DNA from 2 places in the Phenylobacterium sp. VNQ135 genome. Region 2 is predicted to be linked to the other one. Evidence: riboswitches for the same ligand, from Rfam matches in the RefSeq annotation. Region 2 holds a riboswitch; the other holds the start of a gene.
What was found. Region 2 has a riboswitch for glycine ahead of ACO2Q0_RS04005 (TonB-dependent receptor domain-containing protein). Riboswitches for the same ligand answer to the same signal wherever they lie in the genome.
Positions count from the first base shown of each region.

Region 1: another riboswitch for glycine. It lies ahead of gcvT (glycine cleavage system aminomethyltransferase GcvT); the one in region 2 lies ahead of ACO2Q0_RS04005 (TonB-dependent receptor domain-containing protein).

Region 1 covers NZ_JBMSDS010000005.1:326,224-334,484, forward strand. Annotated here, with positions in the region: gene ACO2Q0_RS19365 (ATP F0F1 synthase subunit B) at 1-338, shown strand, start outside; gene ACO2Q0_RS19370 (PGPGW domain-containing protein) at 345-743, opposite strand; gene gcvPB (aminomethyl-transferring glycine dehydrogenase subunit GcvPB) at 860-2,425, opposite strand; gene gcvPA (aminomethyl-transferring glycine dehydrogenase subunit GcvPA) at 2,422-3,753, opposite strand; gene gcvH (glycine cleavage system protein GcvH) at 3,886-4,251, opposite strand; gene gcvT (glycine cleavage system aminomethyltransferase GcvT) at 4,410-5,573, opposite strand; glycine riboswitch at 5,754-5,845, opposite strand; gene ACO2Q0_RS19395 (hypothetical protein) at 6,036-6,299, opposite strand; gene ACO2Q0_RS19400 (hypothetical protein) at 7,160-7,936, shown strand; gene ACO2Q0_RS19405 (GNAT family N-acetyltransferase) at 7,959-8,261, shown strand, end outside.
Region 2 covers NZ_JBMSDS010000001.1:771,616-779,876, reverse strand. Annotated here, with positions in the region: gene ACO2Q0_RS04040 (PAS domain S-box protein) at 1-169, shown strand, start outside; gene ACO2Q0_RS04035 (chemotaxis protein CheX) at 170-790, opposite strand; gene ACO2Q0_RS04030 (helix-turn-helix domain-containing protein) at 919-1,137, opposite strand; gene ACO2Q0_RS04025 (glycine cleavage system protein R) at 1,187-1,705, opposite strand; gene ACO2Q0_RS04020 (ABC transporter substrate-binding protein) at 1,734-2,825, opposite strand; gene ACO2Q0_RS04015 (response regulator) at 2,864-3,526, shown strand; gene ACO2Q0_RS04010 (sensor histidine kinase) at 3,523-4,884, shown strand; glycine riboswitch at 5,219-5,318, shown strand; gene ACO2Q0_RS04005 (TonB-dependent receptor domain-containing protein) at 5,452-8,160, shown strand; gene ACO2Q0_RS04000 (prolyl oligopeptidase family serine peptidase) at 8,220-8,261, shown strand, end outside.

The DNA of each region.
Region 1 (8,261 bases), on a different contig from region 2:
TTCGCGCCGAGGCCGAGGCCCTGCTGGCGGACATCAACAAGCAGCGCGCTGAGGCCGAGGCCCAGGCCCGCGATCTCATCGAGACAGCACAGGAACACGCCAAGCGCCTCGCCGCGGACGCCAAGGTCCGTCTGCAAGAAGATCTGGCGCTGCGCACCCAACTCGCCGAGCGCAAGATCGAGGCCGCTCAGGCTGAGGCCGCCGCGCAGGTGAAGTCCGCGGCGATTGATCTTGCCGCGCGCGCCACCGAAACGGTGCTCGCCGCCCGGCTTGCTCAGTCGAAGTCCGACCCGCTGGTCGACCGCGGCATCAATCAGCTCGCAGCGAAGCTGCAGTAGCGGATCTTAGCGGCGGCGCCGGAAGCGCCGCCGCGTCTTCACGGCAAATCGAAAACGGCTCGGCAGGACCACGCGTTCGACGCGCAAGGTCTGCTGCCAGAACACCGGAAACACTTCCGGCTCCCGCCGCAACAGCCGGCGGATCGGGTAAACCGTCTTCGGATGGGCCCGCTGGAACTTCACGAACTGCCGCTTCGCCTTGAACGAGTTGCGCAGCACGATCATCAGGCCAACCACGATCACCGGAATGCCGCCGGGACCCGGCAGCGGGGCGATCAGCACGCCTGCAATCACGATAGCCGCGCCAAACAGCACGAGGCCCGTCCGCACGAAGCGGGCCACAATCTCGCGCGCGAGATCGTCCGTGGCGCGGTACACGCGCAATGATGGCATGGCGAAAGACACGTGAACGGACCTGGGAGCGCGCAGCGGAAGGGGAGGTTCCGCTGTCACGTCCCAGATATGTGAAGCCGGGCCGGAGTCGTAAAGCGGCCGGCGCGTTAAATTTTCCTAACGCGCCGCTATTCCGCAGCTAATGGCGCCGGCGCCACACCTGCGGGTTCTTCACGCCACACAAGCTTGGGCTTACGCGCGGCGAGGGTCTCGTCCAGCCGGCGCATCGGGGCGAGGTGGGGCGCGCCTTTGAAACGGTCGGCATCGCCGGACTTCGCGGCCTGAGCGAGGGCTCGGAGCGCGCCGCAGAAGCGGTCGAGCTCCTGCTTCGACTCCGTTTCGGTCGGCTCGATCAGCATCGCGCCATGCACGACCAGGGGGAAGTACATGGTCATCGGGTGGAAGCCCTCGTCGATCATCGCCTTCGCGAAGTCGAGGGTCGTCACGCCCGTGCCTTCCAGCCAGGCGTCGTCGAACAGCGCCTCGTGCATGCACGGCCCCTCCGGGAACGCCGGCGTCATGACGTCGGAGAGGCTGGCCTTGACGTAGTTGGCGTTCAGCACGGCGTCTTCGGCGACCTGGCGCAGGCCGTCGGCGCCGTGGCTGAGCATGTAGGCCAGGGCGCGGACGAACATGCCCATCTGGCCGTGGAAGGCGCACAGGCGGCCGAAGCCGGCATCCTGCTCCTGGAGGGCGAAGTCCCCCTCCCCGCTGACGATCCAGGGGGCCGGCGCGAACGGCGCGAGCGCCTCGGACAGCACGACCGGACCCGCGCCGGGACCGCCACCGCCATGGGGCGTGGAGAAGGTCTTGTGCAGGTTGATGTGCATGGCGTCGACGCCAAGGTCGCCGGGGCGGACACGGCCGACGATGGCGTTGAAGTTGGCCCCGTCGCAGTAAAAATAGGCCCCGGCGGCGTGGGTCAGGCGGCTGATCTCGAGGATGTCCCGCTCGAACAGGCCGCAGGTGTTTGGGTTCGTGACCATGATGGCGGCGACGTCGGGGCCGAGCTGGGCTGCGAGGTCGGCGAGGTCGACGCGACCGTCCGTGGTCTGAGCAATTTCACGCACCGAGTAGCCGACGAAGGCGGCGGTGGCCGGGTTGGTGCCGTGGGCCGAGGTGGGGACCAGCACGGTCCGGCGATGGCCCTGGCCGGCGGCCTCGTGGGCGGCCTTGATGCACAGCAGGCCGCAGAGCTCGCCGTGGGCGCCGGCCTTGGGCGAGAGCGCGACGGCGGCCATGCCGGTCAGCGTCTTCAGCCAGTGGGCCAGGCGATCCATGAGCTGCAGCGCGCCCTGGGTGGTGGCCACGGGCTGGAGGGGGTGCAGGTCGGCGAAGCCGGCCAGGCGGGCCATCTTCTCGTTCAGGCGCGGGTTGTGCTTCATGGTGCACGAGCCCAGGGGGTAGAGCGCCAGGTCGATGGCGTGGTTCTTCTGGGACAGGCGCACGTAGTGGCGCACGGCCTCGGGCTCGGAGAGGCCCGGCAGGCGGAGGTCGTCGCGGACCAGGTCGCCGAGGTCCGAAGCGTCGAGCTCGCAGGCCGGCAGGTCGACGCCGGTCTTGTCCCAGCCGTCCAGCTCGAACAGGAGGGCCTCGTCCTGGAGCAGCGCACGGCCGCCGGTCAGGGACTGGAAGCCGGTCGCATCGGCCGAGCCTTCGGGGCGGGTGGGACGGCCCACGTTCTGCATGGTCATCGGGCGAGCGCGTCCTTCAGCGCGGCGATGTCGGAAGACGTGGTGGTTTCGGTGGCGGCGAGCAGCAGGACGTCGTCCAGGCCGGCCGCCGGATCCAGGCGGGAGAACGGCACGCCGGCGACGACGCCGTCGGCCAACAGCCTGTCCACCAGCGCGGCGGCGGGGCCGCGGGTCCGCACCGCGATCTCGTTGAAGAAGCGCGGCGTCAGGACCTCGAGGCCGGCGGCCTCGACGGCGGCCTTCAGCTCGCGCGCCTTGGCGTGGTTGATGGCGGCGAGCTGTTTCAGCCCCTGACCGCCCAGCAGCGACAGGTGGATGGTGAAGGCGAGCGCGCAAAGCCCCGAGTTGGTGCAGATGTTCGAGGTCGCCTTCTCGCGGCGGATGTGCTGCTCGCGGGTCGACAGCGTCAGCACGTAGCCGCGGCGGCCCTCCGCATCGACGGTCTCGCCGCAGAGGCGGCCGGGCATCTGGCGGACGAACTTCTCGCGGGCGGCGAAGAGGCCCACGTAGGGGCCGCCGTAGTTCAGGGCGTTGCCGATCGACTGGCCTTCGGCGACCGCGATGTCGGCGCCCATCGCCCCCGGCGACTTGAGCAGGCCGAACGACACCGCCTCGGTCGTCACCACGATCAGCAGCGCGCCCTTGGCGTGGGCGGCCTCGGCGATGCGCGTGACATCGGTGACCACGCCGAAGACGTTCGGGGTCTGGACGACGACGCAGGCGGTCGCCTCGTCGATCGCGTCGATGACCGCGGCCTCGGCGTCGATGGCGGCGGCCTGGCGGACGATCTCCATCCCCTCGGCATGGGCGATGGTCTGGGTGGTGGCCGCGTAGTGCGGGTGCAGGCCGCCCGACAGGATGGCCTTCTCACGCCGCGTCACGCGCTGGGCCATCATCACAGCTTCTGCACAGGCGGTGGAGCCGTCGTACATCGAGGCGTTGGCCACATCGAGGCCGGTGAGCGCGGCGACCTGGGTCTGGAACTCGAAGAGGACCTGCAGGGTCCCCTGCGCGATCTCGGGCTGGTAGGGCGTGTAGCTGGTCAGGAACTCCGACCGCTGGATGATGTGGTCGACGCTGGCGGGCACGTGGTGGCGGTAGGCGCCGGCGCCGCAGAAGAACGGCCCGGCCCCGGCCGGCCGGTTGAGCGCCGCCAGCGCGGAGAGCTCCCGCTCCACCTCCAGCTCGCCCGCGTGCAGCGGCAGGTCGAACAGGTCGGCCTTGCGCGCGGCGGCCGGCACGTCGGCGAACAGCGCGTCGATGTTCGGCGCGCCGATCACGGCCAGCATCTCGGCCCGGTCGGCGGGGGTGAGCGGGAGGTATCTCATCGGGTCAGTCCTGCGCGCCGAAGGCGCGGAAATTGGGAACCGCGGAAGACGCGGAAGGGCGCGGAAGTCGGCGGCTGCACATTCCGCGATTTTCGGCGTTTTCCGCGGTCGAGATCATTGCGCTGCGCGCGGCTAGAGGCTCGCCACGTAGGCGTCGTAGGCGGCCTTATCCATCAGGGCGTCGAGCTCGGACGGGTTGGCGACGCGGACCTTGGCGAACCAGCCTTCGCCCTCGGCCGACTGGTTGACCGTCTCGGGCGCGCCGGACAGCGCGTCGTTGGCCTCGACCACCTCGCCGGTGACGGGGGCGTAGACGTCGGAGGCCGCCTTGACGCTCTCGACGACGGCGAAGGCCTCGCCGGCCTTCACCGACTTGCCGACCTGTGGCGTCTCGACGAACACCACGTCGCCGAGCTGTTCGGCCGCGTGGCTGGTGATGCCGACGGTGGCGACGTCGCCGTCCAGCGACACCCACTCGTGATCCTTGGTGAAGCGCATCCTGGGGTCTCCTCAGAAGCCGGTGGGCGCGTCAGCGCCGTTGTTTGAACCACCAAGTTCACCAAGCACACCAAGAGAAACGCGGGCGCCTTGGTGAACTTGGTGGGCTTGGTGGTCGAATGACTGCGCCTGCGGCGCGCGAGCGGCGGCGGCCATGCCTAGACCTTCCGCACGTAGCGTTGCGGGACGAAGGGGGTCTTCACGACCTCGCAGGCCTGGGCCTTGCCGCGGACGATGACCTTGAGCTCGGTCCCGGGCTCGGCCAGCGCCGGCGGCACGAAGGCGAGCGCGATGCCGTAGCGCAGGGTGGGCGAATAGCCGCCGGAGGTGACGACGCCGACGACTTTGCCGGCCTCGTCGGCGACTTCGGCGCCCTCGCGGGCCGGGGCGCCTTCCTTGACCTTCAGGCCGACGCGGACGCGCGCCGGGCCCTCGGCCAGTTCCTTGACGATCCGCGCCGCGCCCGGGAAGTCGCGCTGTTCGCGGCGGTTCTTGTTGATGGCGAAGGTGAGCCCCGCCTCGACCGGGCTGACCGTCTCGTCGAGGTCGTGGCCGTAGAGCGGCAGGCCGGCCTCCAGGCGCAGGCTGTCGCGCGCGCCGAGGCCGATGGGCTTCACCCGCTCGTCCGCCAGCAGCTTGTTCCAGACGGTGGTCGCCGCATGCGCCGGGACCGAGATCTCGAAGCCGTCCTCGCCGGTGTAGCCCGAGCGCGAGACGATCAGCTCGGCGCCGAAGCCCTCCAGCAGGCGGATGTCCATGAAGGCCATGGTGACGACCTCGGGGACGTGGACCTTCAGGGCGTCCACCGCCTTCGGGCCCTGGATGGCGATGAGGGCGCGGTCCTCCAGGCGCTCGATCTGCACCTGGCCGGCGAGCTCGTCGTCGATGACCTTGAAGTCGTTGTCCTTGCAGGCGCCGTTGACCACCACGAAGAGGCCGTCGTCGCCCGAGCCGTCGGCGGCGATCGGGCGGCCCGCCATCAGGTCGTCGATGATGCCGCCCTGGCGGTTCAGCAGGACGGAATACTTCTGCCGGCCGGGCTTCAGGCCGATGTAGTCGCCGGGCACGATCTCCTCGAAGGCGGCCAGCGGGGCGACGCCGCGGATGCGGGCCTGGCCCATGTGGGAGACGTCGAACAGGCCCGCGCTCTCGCGCGTCCAGAGGTGCTCCTTCATCACGCCGTCGGCGTACTGCACCGGCATGGAATAGCCCGCGAACGGGACCATGCGCGCGCCCAGCGCCACATGGGTGTCGGTGAGCGGCGTCGTCTTGAGCACGGCCTCGGCGGGCAGGTCGCCGGCGGTGTTGGGCGTGTCGGACATGAGGCGCGGACTCCGGCTGACGATGCGGCGAGACGACAACCGGGGAGCCGGTTTCGTCGTTCGCGCCCCCGCTGTCCATTGGGCCTGAGAGATTTCGGGCCGGCGCTAGCCTGGCGGCCCTCTGCTCCTTCGGCGCCCTACTCCGCCGTCATCGGCGAAGGAGGAACTTTCCAGCGTTCATCAGCCCGCGCGGTCCTTTTGCCTGAGCGTTTCCGGGGCGGTTGCGCCTTCGGCGCCGGATCCGAGAATCCGGCCTCTCCCGCGAGAGTTGGCGGGATGTGTCGGGGAAGGTGGAACGGGAGTCAACGGGGGATGAGGGGTGGGGGCGGCTTGGCGCCACCAGCGTACCTCCGCCGCTCGCGGGGCCAGGCTCTTGATCTTCCGGTCTCAACGCCAGCCTGCCGTGAGATCAATGGCGGGGCGGCATCCCCGGGGGATGCTCCGCGGAAATCGGCGCCCGGCTCACAGGATCATGCTGAGGAGGAGGACGCCCCAGCAAGCCATGCCGGCGACCCAGATGCGATTGAGCCAGCGGTAGTGGCGGCGGCCGTCCTCGGTGAGGGTCTCCGCATCCATGAAGAACGGGATGATCAGGAGCCGATGCGGGCGGATACGGGCGCCGCGCCGCGCACGAGCTACCCTGCCGGCCAGCCACCAATAGGCCAGGGCGGCGGCGATGAAGCCACCCTTGGCGAGCGTCGTCGCGATGCTTTCGATCTGGCTCATTCCACCCACGCCGCCCGCCGAAGCTTGAGCCTAGCAGGCCGAACGTGGGCGTCGATGGCTCGCGCTCTTCCCTCCTTTGATGGGGAGGGACAGGCCGCAGGCGCCCGGATCAGGGGTTCGCTGGGGATCGGCGGCGAGCGGCGGCGGGGTTCGTGACGGAGGGCGGCTTGACCCCTCATCCGACCTGCTTCGCAGGCCACCTTCTCCCGCAAGGGGAGAAGGGAGGTGATGGCGGATGGCGAAGAGCCGAGGGTGGAGGGGCGAGCGGCACGCGCGGCGCTTGAGGCTTGCCCCCTCCACCACGCGCTCTGCGGCGCGCGGTCCCCCTCCCCCGCTTCGCGGGGGCGGTAGCGGTTCCTGTGTTCACGCGCACCGCCTGTTAGGGCTTGAGCGTGGCAGGTCGAACGGCGAGGGCGCGCCGCAGGCGGCCGGATGAGGGGTCTCGCTGGGATCGGCGGCGAGCGGCGGGGTTCGTGACGGAGGGCGGCTCGACCCCTCATCCGACCTGCTTCGCAGGCCACCTTCTCCCGCAAGGGGAGAAGGGGGGTGGCGGCGGAGGGCGAAGAGCGGAGGGTGGAGGGGGCGAGCGGCAGTCGCGGCGCTCGGGGCTTGCCCCCTCCACCACGCGCTCTGCGGCGCGCGGTCCCCCTCCCCCGCTTCGCGAGGGCGGTAGCGGTTCTAAAGTTCTTCTTTTGTTCTTGCCCTGCGCGCGCGTTTGTGGGAGAGTTGGGGCAGCGTTGCGGAGTGCGTCTTGGGGCGTGAGCGCCCCCTCCACCACTTCGTGGTCCCCCTCCCCCGTTGCACGGGGGAGGAGCGGGATCGCGGCGCGGCATCTGAAAACCGGAACGGCGAGGCTCATGATGGCCAAGGGCAAGCGGCGACCCGCGTGGCGGGCGGCGGTGGAGACGCGCGTCTATGTGCGGTGGTCGGAGGCGCTGGCGCGGCGGCTGCTGGAGCGGGTGGCGGCGGGCGAGCTGATCTATCGCATCTGCGCCGAGGACGGGATGCCGACGCCGGAGGCGGTGGCCAAGTGGGCGCGGGAGAAGCCCGAGTTCGGCGAGGCGCTGTCCGAGGCGCGGCGGATCGGCGGGCGGCCGGCGGGCGTGCGGGGCCAGCCGTTCGGGCTGTGCGAGGCGACCGCCCAGGCGATCTTCGAGCGGCTGTGCGAGGGCGAGAGCCTGACCGCCATCGGCAGGGACCCGACGATGCCGTCGCTGTCGACGATCTTCTACTGGCGGCGGCGGTTTCCCGAGTTCGAGGACGCGGTGCAGATCGGCAAGCGCATCCAGGCCGAGATGTGGACCGACCGGGCCTGCAAACTGGCCGAGGCGGTGACGCCGCAGACCGCCTATGCCGTGGACGTGCAGCTCAAGCACCTGCGGTGGGTCGCCGGGGTCAACGCGCCGAAGGTGTTCCGCATCAAGCCGGTAGAGCCCGAGGTGCGGGAGGAGCCCAAACAGATCCTGTTCCGGCTGTTCAAGATCGAGGAGGACCCCGAGACCGGCGAGAAGACGGTGGTGGGCTATGTGCCGAACCCGGAGACCGGGCGGGCCGAGCGGGAGGCGACGACCACCTGGCGGCCGGGGCCGAACCAGATCCCCATGCCGGGCGGACGCGACGGCTGGTTCGGGCGGTGAGCGGGCGCCATATGCTGTGGTGATGGACAGCGAGATCACCCTGCGCCCGGCGACGGCGGCGGACGAGGCCCGCCTGGGCGAACTGGGCGCCCTTCTGGTGGCGCGCCACCACGACTTCGACGCCCGGCGGTTCATCGCGCCCACGGCCGACACGGCACGGGGCTATGGCGCCTATCTCGTCGAGGAGCTCGGGAAGCGCGACGTGGTGGTGCTGGCGGCGGCGGACGCGGAAGGACGCCTGGTCGGCTATGCCTATGGGGCGCTGGAGGGGATGGACTGGCTGGCCCTGCGCGGGCCGGCGGGCGTGGTCTACGACCTGGTGGTG
Region 2 (8,261 bases):
TGGGCGCATCCGCGCCGCGCGCCCGGAGCTGCCGGTGTTGCTCATCAGCGGCTATGCGGGCGAGGCCGGTCGCCGCGCCGACTTCCTGGAGCCGGGGATCGAGCTGATCGCCAAGCCCTTCGCGACGAACGTGCTGGCCCGTCGGGTACGGGCGATGATCCGGCGCTGACTACTCGGTCTCGCGCGCCACGAACTCGGCCACCAGGCGCTTGAGCGCCGTGAGCGCAGCGAGTTCCATGAGCAGGGCGATGTAGCCGCGGATGCGGCGACCCCGGAGCGAGAAGTTGATGTAGACGAAGAGCACGGCGTCCCGGGACACCCGCGGGAACAGTTCGCGCGCCGGCCCTTCCACCAGCTTGGGCGTGCTGATGTCCAGGTTCCGGTGCAGCATGTTGGCGATGGTGCCGAGGCAGGCCTGCAGGACGACGTTGCCCGTCTCCATCAGCGCTTCCGGCGCGATGGTCGCGAGCTCTTCCGGCGGCGTCGTGTCGCCTGAGACCGCCTGGACCAGCTGCAGGCTATTGGATTCCGGGAAGATCAGCATCGCCCGCCCGTAGACGTCGCCGGCATAGTCCTGCTCGATGGCGATCATCTTCCCGCCGCGCACCCCGCCGACCATCTCCGCCGCCTGCTCGGGCGTCACCGTGGAGACCGCCGGCACCGACAGCGTCACCGGCTCGCCGCACATGGTCGCGAGGTTGGCGGCCGCGCGACCGACGCCGACGTTGATCAGTTCGGTCAGGGCGTCGAGCTCGAGCTCGGTCAGGCGCAGGAGGGAGGAATGGGGCAAAGGCCCTCGCGATCGTTACTGTGACGCTTCAACGGTCAGGACGCTTATAGGCTCCCAAGCGGACGTGCGCACGCGCCTTTGGCGTAACGTCGGCCAATCGCGCGGCGCGGGAGCGCCCGCCGCCCCGCCTAGCGTGGGGGAGGCTCGAAGCCGTCGGGCAGGAAGCCACGCAGCAGCGCCTCCACCGCGACCGTCACCGGACCGGTAAGTTGGCGCTTCCCCGACTCCATCTCCAGGATGCGGCTCGCGCCGTGGTTCTCCTGGAACCGCAGCGCGCGGGCGAGGTCGGCCGGCGACCAGCCCATGGCCTCGCGCGCCTGGCGCAGGTGGTCGCCGGTGGTGATCATGAACGTCTCGCTTCTGAACGGGTCGTCGCCCCGAAAGGCGATGAGGTGCCTAGGCCGGAGAAACCGCGATGTCGACCATGATCTCGGCCGAGATCGCCTCCAGGGCCCCCTGGACACGGCCCGCGTCCACCCCGGCCGGCAGCCGCACTCGGGCGTCCAGGTGGAACAGCGGCGCTCCCGAATGAGCCTCGACGCTCAGCCGTGTGTCGAAGGACTCGATGTTGACGCCGATGGCGGTCAGCGCCCGGGTCACCTGATGGACGATCCCTGGCCGGTCCTGCCCAACGACGTCGAGCGCCAGGACATCGCCGTGTTCCGGCGTCGGCGCCTCAAGGGCCGCGGCGACGCGCACTTCGAGACCTCGACCGTCCACCTCGCCCACCGCCTGGCGCAGCGCCTCGGCCCCGCCGCCCGCGACCTCCACAAGCACCGAGCCGACGTAGAGGCCGCCTAACCGGCTCAGATGGCTCTCCAGCCAGTTGCCGCCTGCCGCCAGCACGGCCGCCGCCAGCGCCTCGGTCAGCCCCGGCCGGTCGCTGCCGGTGACGCTCAGGATCAGTTTGGTCATGCGTGCTCCAAGGCGATGTCGGCCAATTCTAGTCAGATCCCACGGCGCTTCCGCTACCCGGCTGGGACTGGAGGGCGTCGCGCCAACGCTCGAGCATGCTCGTTCGCCGCATCTCGTCGAGGTTGGCAAGGAGGCCCGGACCGACCCGGATGTGCCGCGCCCCGGGCGATTCGGCCCCCGTGTATCCACGCAACGGGCGCAACCGGCCCAGCCGCAACTTTTCCTGCCCTTCCGCGGAAAGCAGGTAGGCGAGGAACAGCCGGGCTGCGTGAGGATGGGGCGCGGCGCGGGGGATGAAGGCCACGCTTGAGATGACGAGATGATAGTCGGACGGCGCCAGGAAGCGGATGCTGGCGTCGCGGTTGCGGGCCCACCAGTCGGCGTAGGTGAGCGTCATGTTGTAGGCCAGCAGGTGCTCGCCGCTCGATAGGCGCCGCATGATGGCGCCGCCCGGCACATAGAGCCCCGGCCGCGACCGGGCGATCGCTTCGAGCAGCTCCCAGCCCTGAGGATAGATCTGCGTGTCGGCGGACATGTACATGAACCCGACGGCGCTCTTCTCCGGATCATAGAGGGCGAGCTTGCCGCGCCAGGCCGACGGGTCCCGCTGCAAGCTCAGAAGCAGGGCGGCGTGGCTCCTGGGGACCTCGCCCAGAAGACGCCCGTTGTAGGCGAAACCGACCGGCTCGGCGGTCACTGCAAAGCCCCGATTCCGCCAGACCGCCCACCGCGGGAAAGCAGCGGCTTCAGCCAGATGCACTGGCTGGGCGTAGCCGTCGTTCACGAGCTTCACCTGCAGGTCCATCGCCGTGCTCCAGGCGATGTCGGCGATGGGCTTCCCCGAGCGGTCTTCGGCGATGACGGCGTCGCGGACTCCGACCGAGTTCAGCTCGCGGAAGCGGACCTTCACACCGGGGTGTCGGCGCTCGAATCCTTCGGCCACCGCGCCGGCCACGTCGTTGTTGGCGTAGATTACCACTTCGCCCTCGCGCCGTGCGGCGCGGGCTGTCCAGCCCTCGTCGGCCATGCCGCAGCCGCCCAGCCCCAGCGCGGGAAGCGTCATCAGGAGCCCGCGGCGGGTCGGCTTGACCCCCACGGCGGGCTGCGCTCCGATGGCCAAGGTCGCTCCCCCGTTTCCGCCTCGGCCCAAGCATCGCCATGAAGATCCTAGTTGTCGAGGACGACGCGCCGCTCTGGCGGTCCCTCGCTGCGTCCCTGTCGGGGGCTGGCCACGAGCCGCATTGGGCCGCCACGGGCGCGGAAGCCCTGGCCGAGGCGGCCGCGTCCACGTTCGACGCGCTGATACTGGACATCGGTCTGCCGGATATCGACGGCTTCGAGATCCTCGCACGCATCCGGCGCAGCGGGTCGGACCTGCCGATCGTCGTCTTGACGGCGCGGGACGCGGTGCCCGACCGCATCGCCGGCCTGGACATGGGGGCGGACGACTACGTGCTGAAGCCGTTCGAGCCGGAGGAACTGGTGGCCCGGGTGCGGGCCGTCGTCCGGCGGAAGGGGGGCGCCGCCGCCAATGTCCTCACGGTGGGGCCTCTGACGTGCGACCTGCAGGCGGGCAGCGCGGCGGTCGCGGGGCGGCCGCTGGACCTGCGCCCGCGGGAGTGGGCGGCCCTCAAGGTGCTGGCGACGCGGCCGAGCAGGGTCGTCACGCGCGAACAGCTCGTGGCCGAGATGTTCCCCGACGAGACGGCCATTTCGCCGAACGTCCTGGATGTCCACGTCGGTCGCTTGCGGCGCAAGCTGGCGCCCGACGGACCGCGCCTGCGCACCCTGCGCGGCGTGGGCTACAGGCTGGATCCTTGAGGCCGCCGTCCAGTCTGGCGCTCCGGCTGCTGCTGGCCCAGGTGCTTCCGCTGGCGCTGCTGGCGGTCGCGCTGGCGGCGGGCGGCGCGGTGCTCGCGCAACGGGTCGTGGAACGCAACTCCGACCGGCTGCTGGCCGCGTCCGTGATGGCCATCGCGGAGCAGGTGAGCGTCAGGGACGGACGCCCGAGCGTCCAGCTGTCCCCTTGGTCGTTGGGCCTTCTGGACGGGCCGGAACGAGACGCCGTCTTCTACGGCGTGCGCCATCGCGGCCGCGTGGTCACCGGCTATGGCGAGCTGCCGCGGCTCCCTCATGCGCGGGTTGACGCCGTCGTCTTTGGGGACGGCGAGATGCTCGGCATGCCGGTTCGCGTGGCCGAAACCTGGGTCGAGGCGCCGGGCCTTGATGCGCCCGTTTCGGTGGCCGTGGCTCAGAGCCTGGACTCCCGGCGCGCCAGCGTCCGCGAGCTGCTGCTGGGTCTGATCGCCCTGCCGGTCTGCCTGGTCGGTGGCGCGGCGCTGCTGATCTGGCCAGCGACGGTCTGGAGCCTGCGTCCGCTGCGCCGGCTCGCCGCCGAACTGACGCGCCGCTCGCAGGACCTGCGGGCCAGCTATGCGCCGGCCTCCCTGGACGGAGTCCCGAGCGAGGTGGCTCCGGTGGTCAGGGCCTACAACAGCCTGCTGGCCAACCTGGAACGCTCGGCGACCGGCCTGGAGCGGTTCGCGGCGGATGCGTCGCACCAGCTGCGCACGCCCTTGTCCGTCATCACCGCGAACCTCGCCCTGCTGGCCAAGGGCAAGCTGGGGGGCGTGGAGGCGCGGGCGCTGGTGCAGGACTCCCGGGATGCGTCCGGCCGCCTCAACGTGGTGCTCCGGCAGTTGCTGGCGCTCGCGAGGGCGGAGGCGGCGGCCGATGCGGGCGTCGCCAGGCTGGACGCCGCGGCTCGCCAGGCCGCGGTGGAGGTGATGCGGGCCAACCCACGCGCCGAGGTGCGGGTGCGCGATCTGCGCGACGGACTTCACGTCCGCGGAGATCCGGTGCTGGTCGAGGAGATGCTCCGCAATCTGCTGTCGAACGGCGCGGTCTATGGCGGCGGCCTGGTGTTCGTCCGCTTGTGCAGGGCGGCCGATGGACGACCGTGCGCGGTGATCTGGGACCGCGGGCCGGGGATGCGGCCTGCCGAGCTCGAGCGCCTGTTCGAGCGGTTCTACCGCGGGGCAGGTTCGGCCGGCACGGTCGGCGCCGGCCTGGGCCTTGCGATCGTGCGGACGCTCGCCGAAGCCTTCGGAGCCGAGATGGAGATCGCGAACCGCCGACGCCGGGGGCTCGTCGTCCGCTTGACGTTCCAGGGCGCCTAAAACTGTGGCGCCTTGAGCACAGCTTGCAGGCAATCAGGAGCCGTGACGCAGAATGCGGCGGCAGCTGCCGCCGCGCGGAGTCTGTCACCGACCTGTCAGACCGCCGCCGGGAGTCTCCGCGGTTCAATCCTGAGGCGAGGTCTCCGCGTGGCGATCGCAAGATTGTGCCTGGATTCCGCTTCGTGCCGGAATGAGATGGTCGCCTGGTTGGGCTTTGACAGGACCGCTGGGGCCAAACTTACTCGCCCCTGCTCTTGCGGGAGAGATTTGGGTTCGACCCGACGCCGAAGGCGCAACCGCCCCGGAAACGCTCAGGCAAACGGACCGCAGAGCACGGACTGACGCTGGAAAGCAGGTTGGCGCGCCAACCTCGCCGAAGGAGCAAGGGCGCTGCGGCGCCTGAATCTCTCAGGCACGAGGACAGCGGGGGCAAGGACGGCCGGAGCGCAGCCCGGCGCGGCGAAGCCGTCGCGCATGAGCCTCATCGACGAAGCGCGGCAGCAGATCGCGTCCGTGGCGCCAAGCCGAACACAGCTGTCGCTCGCGTAACGAAAAAGGGGATATCACATGTCTAACTCTCGCCGCGGGCGTTCGCGCCTGCTGATGGGCTGCAGCCTCACGCCGGCGCTGCTCGCTGCTGTCTATGCCTCGGGCGCGCTCGCCCAGACGAAGGCCGAACCCAGCGAGGTCGAGGCCGTCGTGGTCACCGCGTCGCGCATCGACGTGGCCGGCTTCGAGGCTCCGACGCCCACCGTGCACGTCACTCCGGAAGAGCTGCTGGTCGGCGCGCGTCCGAACGTGGCCGCCGCCCTGAACGATCTGCCGCAGTTCCGGGCCACCACCTCGCCGCAGACGACGGGCACCAACACCGGCGCAGGCAATGCGCCGCTGGACCTCCGCGGGCTCGGCATCAGCCGCACGCTGGTGCTGCTCGACGGTCGCCGCTTCAGCAGCGAGAACGACCTCAACACCATCCCGACCGTGCTCATCAAGGGCGTCGACGTCGTCACCGGCGGCGCCTCGGCCGCCTGGGGCTCGGGCGCCGTGGCCGGCGTCGTGAACATCAGCATCAATCGCGAGTTGGACGGCGGCAAGCTCGGCGCCCAGTACGGCATCTCCTCGCGTGACGACGCGGCCGAGGTGCGCCTCGAGGGCGCCTACGGGCTGTCCTTCGCCGGAGGTCGCGGCCACGTGGTGGTCGGCGGCGAATATCTCGACAACGACGGCGTCATCCCGAAGAACTCGCGGAAGAACGTCGGCCGCTGGTCCCAAGTCTCCAACGGGGCCGGCGCCTTCATCAACGTCGGCGACGTGGGCTTCTCGAACGCGGCCTACGGCGGCCTGATCATGTCCGGGGTGCTCGCTGGCAAGGCCTTCAATCCGGACGGCTCTCTGCGCAACTTCAACTACGGAACCGTCGTCGGCACATCGATGATCGGCGGGGAAGGACCTTCGAACGACGATCTCAGCCCGCTCGTGACGCCGCAGCGTCGCTACGCGCTGATGGCCGCCGCCACCTACGACATCAGCGACAACCTGAAGTTCACGGCCGATGTGCTGCGGTCGCGGATGTGGAACAACTACATCTGGTTCGGCGACCACAACCGCGGCAACCTGACGATCAAGAGCGACAACGCCTTCCTGTCCTCGGAAGTGCGCAACGCCTTGGCCGCCGCCGGCCAGACCAGCTTCACCATGGGCCGGTTCAACTCCGACCTATCCTACGGTCAGATCGACTTCGAGCGGGTCAACACCCAGGTCTCGCTGGCCCTCGACGGCTCGTTCGCCGACGAAGCCTGGCGCTGGAGCGCCTACTACAGCCACGGCGAGTTCGAGAACAACATCGACACGCCCGGCTTCCAGCTTCGCCAGGAATTCGCCAACGCGGTGGATTCGGTGATCAGCCCGACGACGGGGCAGCCGATCTGCCGGATCGCTCTGACCAATCCCCAGACCAACTGCGTTCCGATCAACCTGTTCGGTCTCGGCGCGCCCTCTCAGGCGGCCATCGACTACGTCACCGGCACCCCGCAGCAGCGCGCCACGACGAAGCTGGACGTCGGCGGCGTGAGCCTCCGCGGCGAGCCCTTCGCGCTACCAGCGGGCGATGTCTCGATCGCCGTGGGCGTCGAGGCGCGTAAGGAGCAGGTCAAGCAGACGGTCGGCGCGCTCGACACCGCCAAGGCCTTCACTACCTTCAGCTTCTCGGCGATGGCCGGCGAGTTCACGGTGAAGGAAGCCTTCGGCGAAATCCTCATCCCCGTTGTGGCCGACGTGCCGCTCCTGCGGAAGCTGGACCTCAACGCCGCGGCGCGGATCTCGGACTACGATACGACCGGCTCGATCTGGTCGTGGAAGGTCGGCGCCACCAACGAGTTCTTCGAGGGCTTCCGCGGCCGGATCACGCTTTCGCGCGACATCCGCTCGGCCAACCTCACCGAGCTCTTCACCACCACCACGACCGGCTACAACAACATCAACGACCCGGTGAAGGGCCAGACGGTCTATGTGCTGAACAACGGCGGCGGCAATCCCGGCCTGACGCCGGAGACCGCCGACACGCTGACCCTCGGCGTCACCTGGCAACCGCCGCAGGTCTCGGGGCTGAACATCTCGGTCGACTACTTCGACATCAAGATCGACGACGTCATCACGACGATCGCGCCGCAGGACCTGGTCACCCGCTGCTTCAACGGCAACACCGCCCTTTGCGACAAGGTGGATCGCGACGCCGCGGGCAACCTGATCCGCACGCGTTCGACCTATGTGAACCTGTCCAAGTACAAGACCGACGGCATCGACGCCGAGGTGTCCTACCGGACGCCGGTGGACGCGCTGTTCGAAGGCGGGTCGGGCCAGTTGCAGCTCCGGCTCGTCGGGACGTGGGTCAACAGCCTCACCACCGACGACGGCATCAGCGTCATCGAATACGTCCGGTCGCAGGGCTACTCCTTCGGCCTGGGCGTGCCCAAGCTGCGCGTGATGGGCAGCGTCGACTGGAAGGGTGAGATGTACGGCGGCTACGTCCGCGCGCGCTACATCTCGAAGGGCGAGTACAACAAGACGATCAACATCGTGAACAACGAGATCGACGCCTATACCTACTTCGACGTGGGGGTGAACGCCCGGCTCCAGAACATCAGCGGCCACGACGTGGAGCTGTATGGCGCCGTCACCAACTTGTTCGACAAGGACCCGCCGCCCGGGTCGCTCTACTCGCCGTACTACGACGTGATCGGCCGCTACTTCACGGTCGGCGCCCGCGTCGCGTTCTAGGCTTCCTGCGGGCCGCTCGCTGCGAGCGGCCCGCGGCTTACCCCCTCAAGGCAATCCCCATGCACATCCGCCTTTCCCTGGCGTTGGCGCTGATGCTCGGC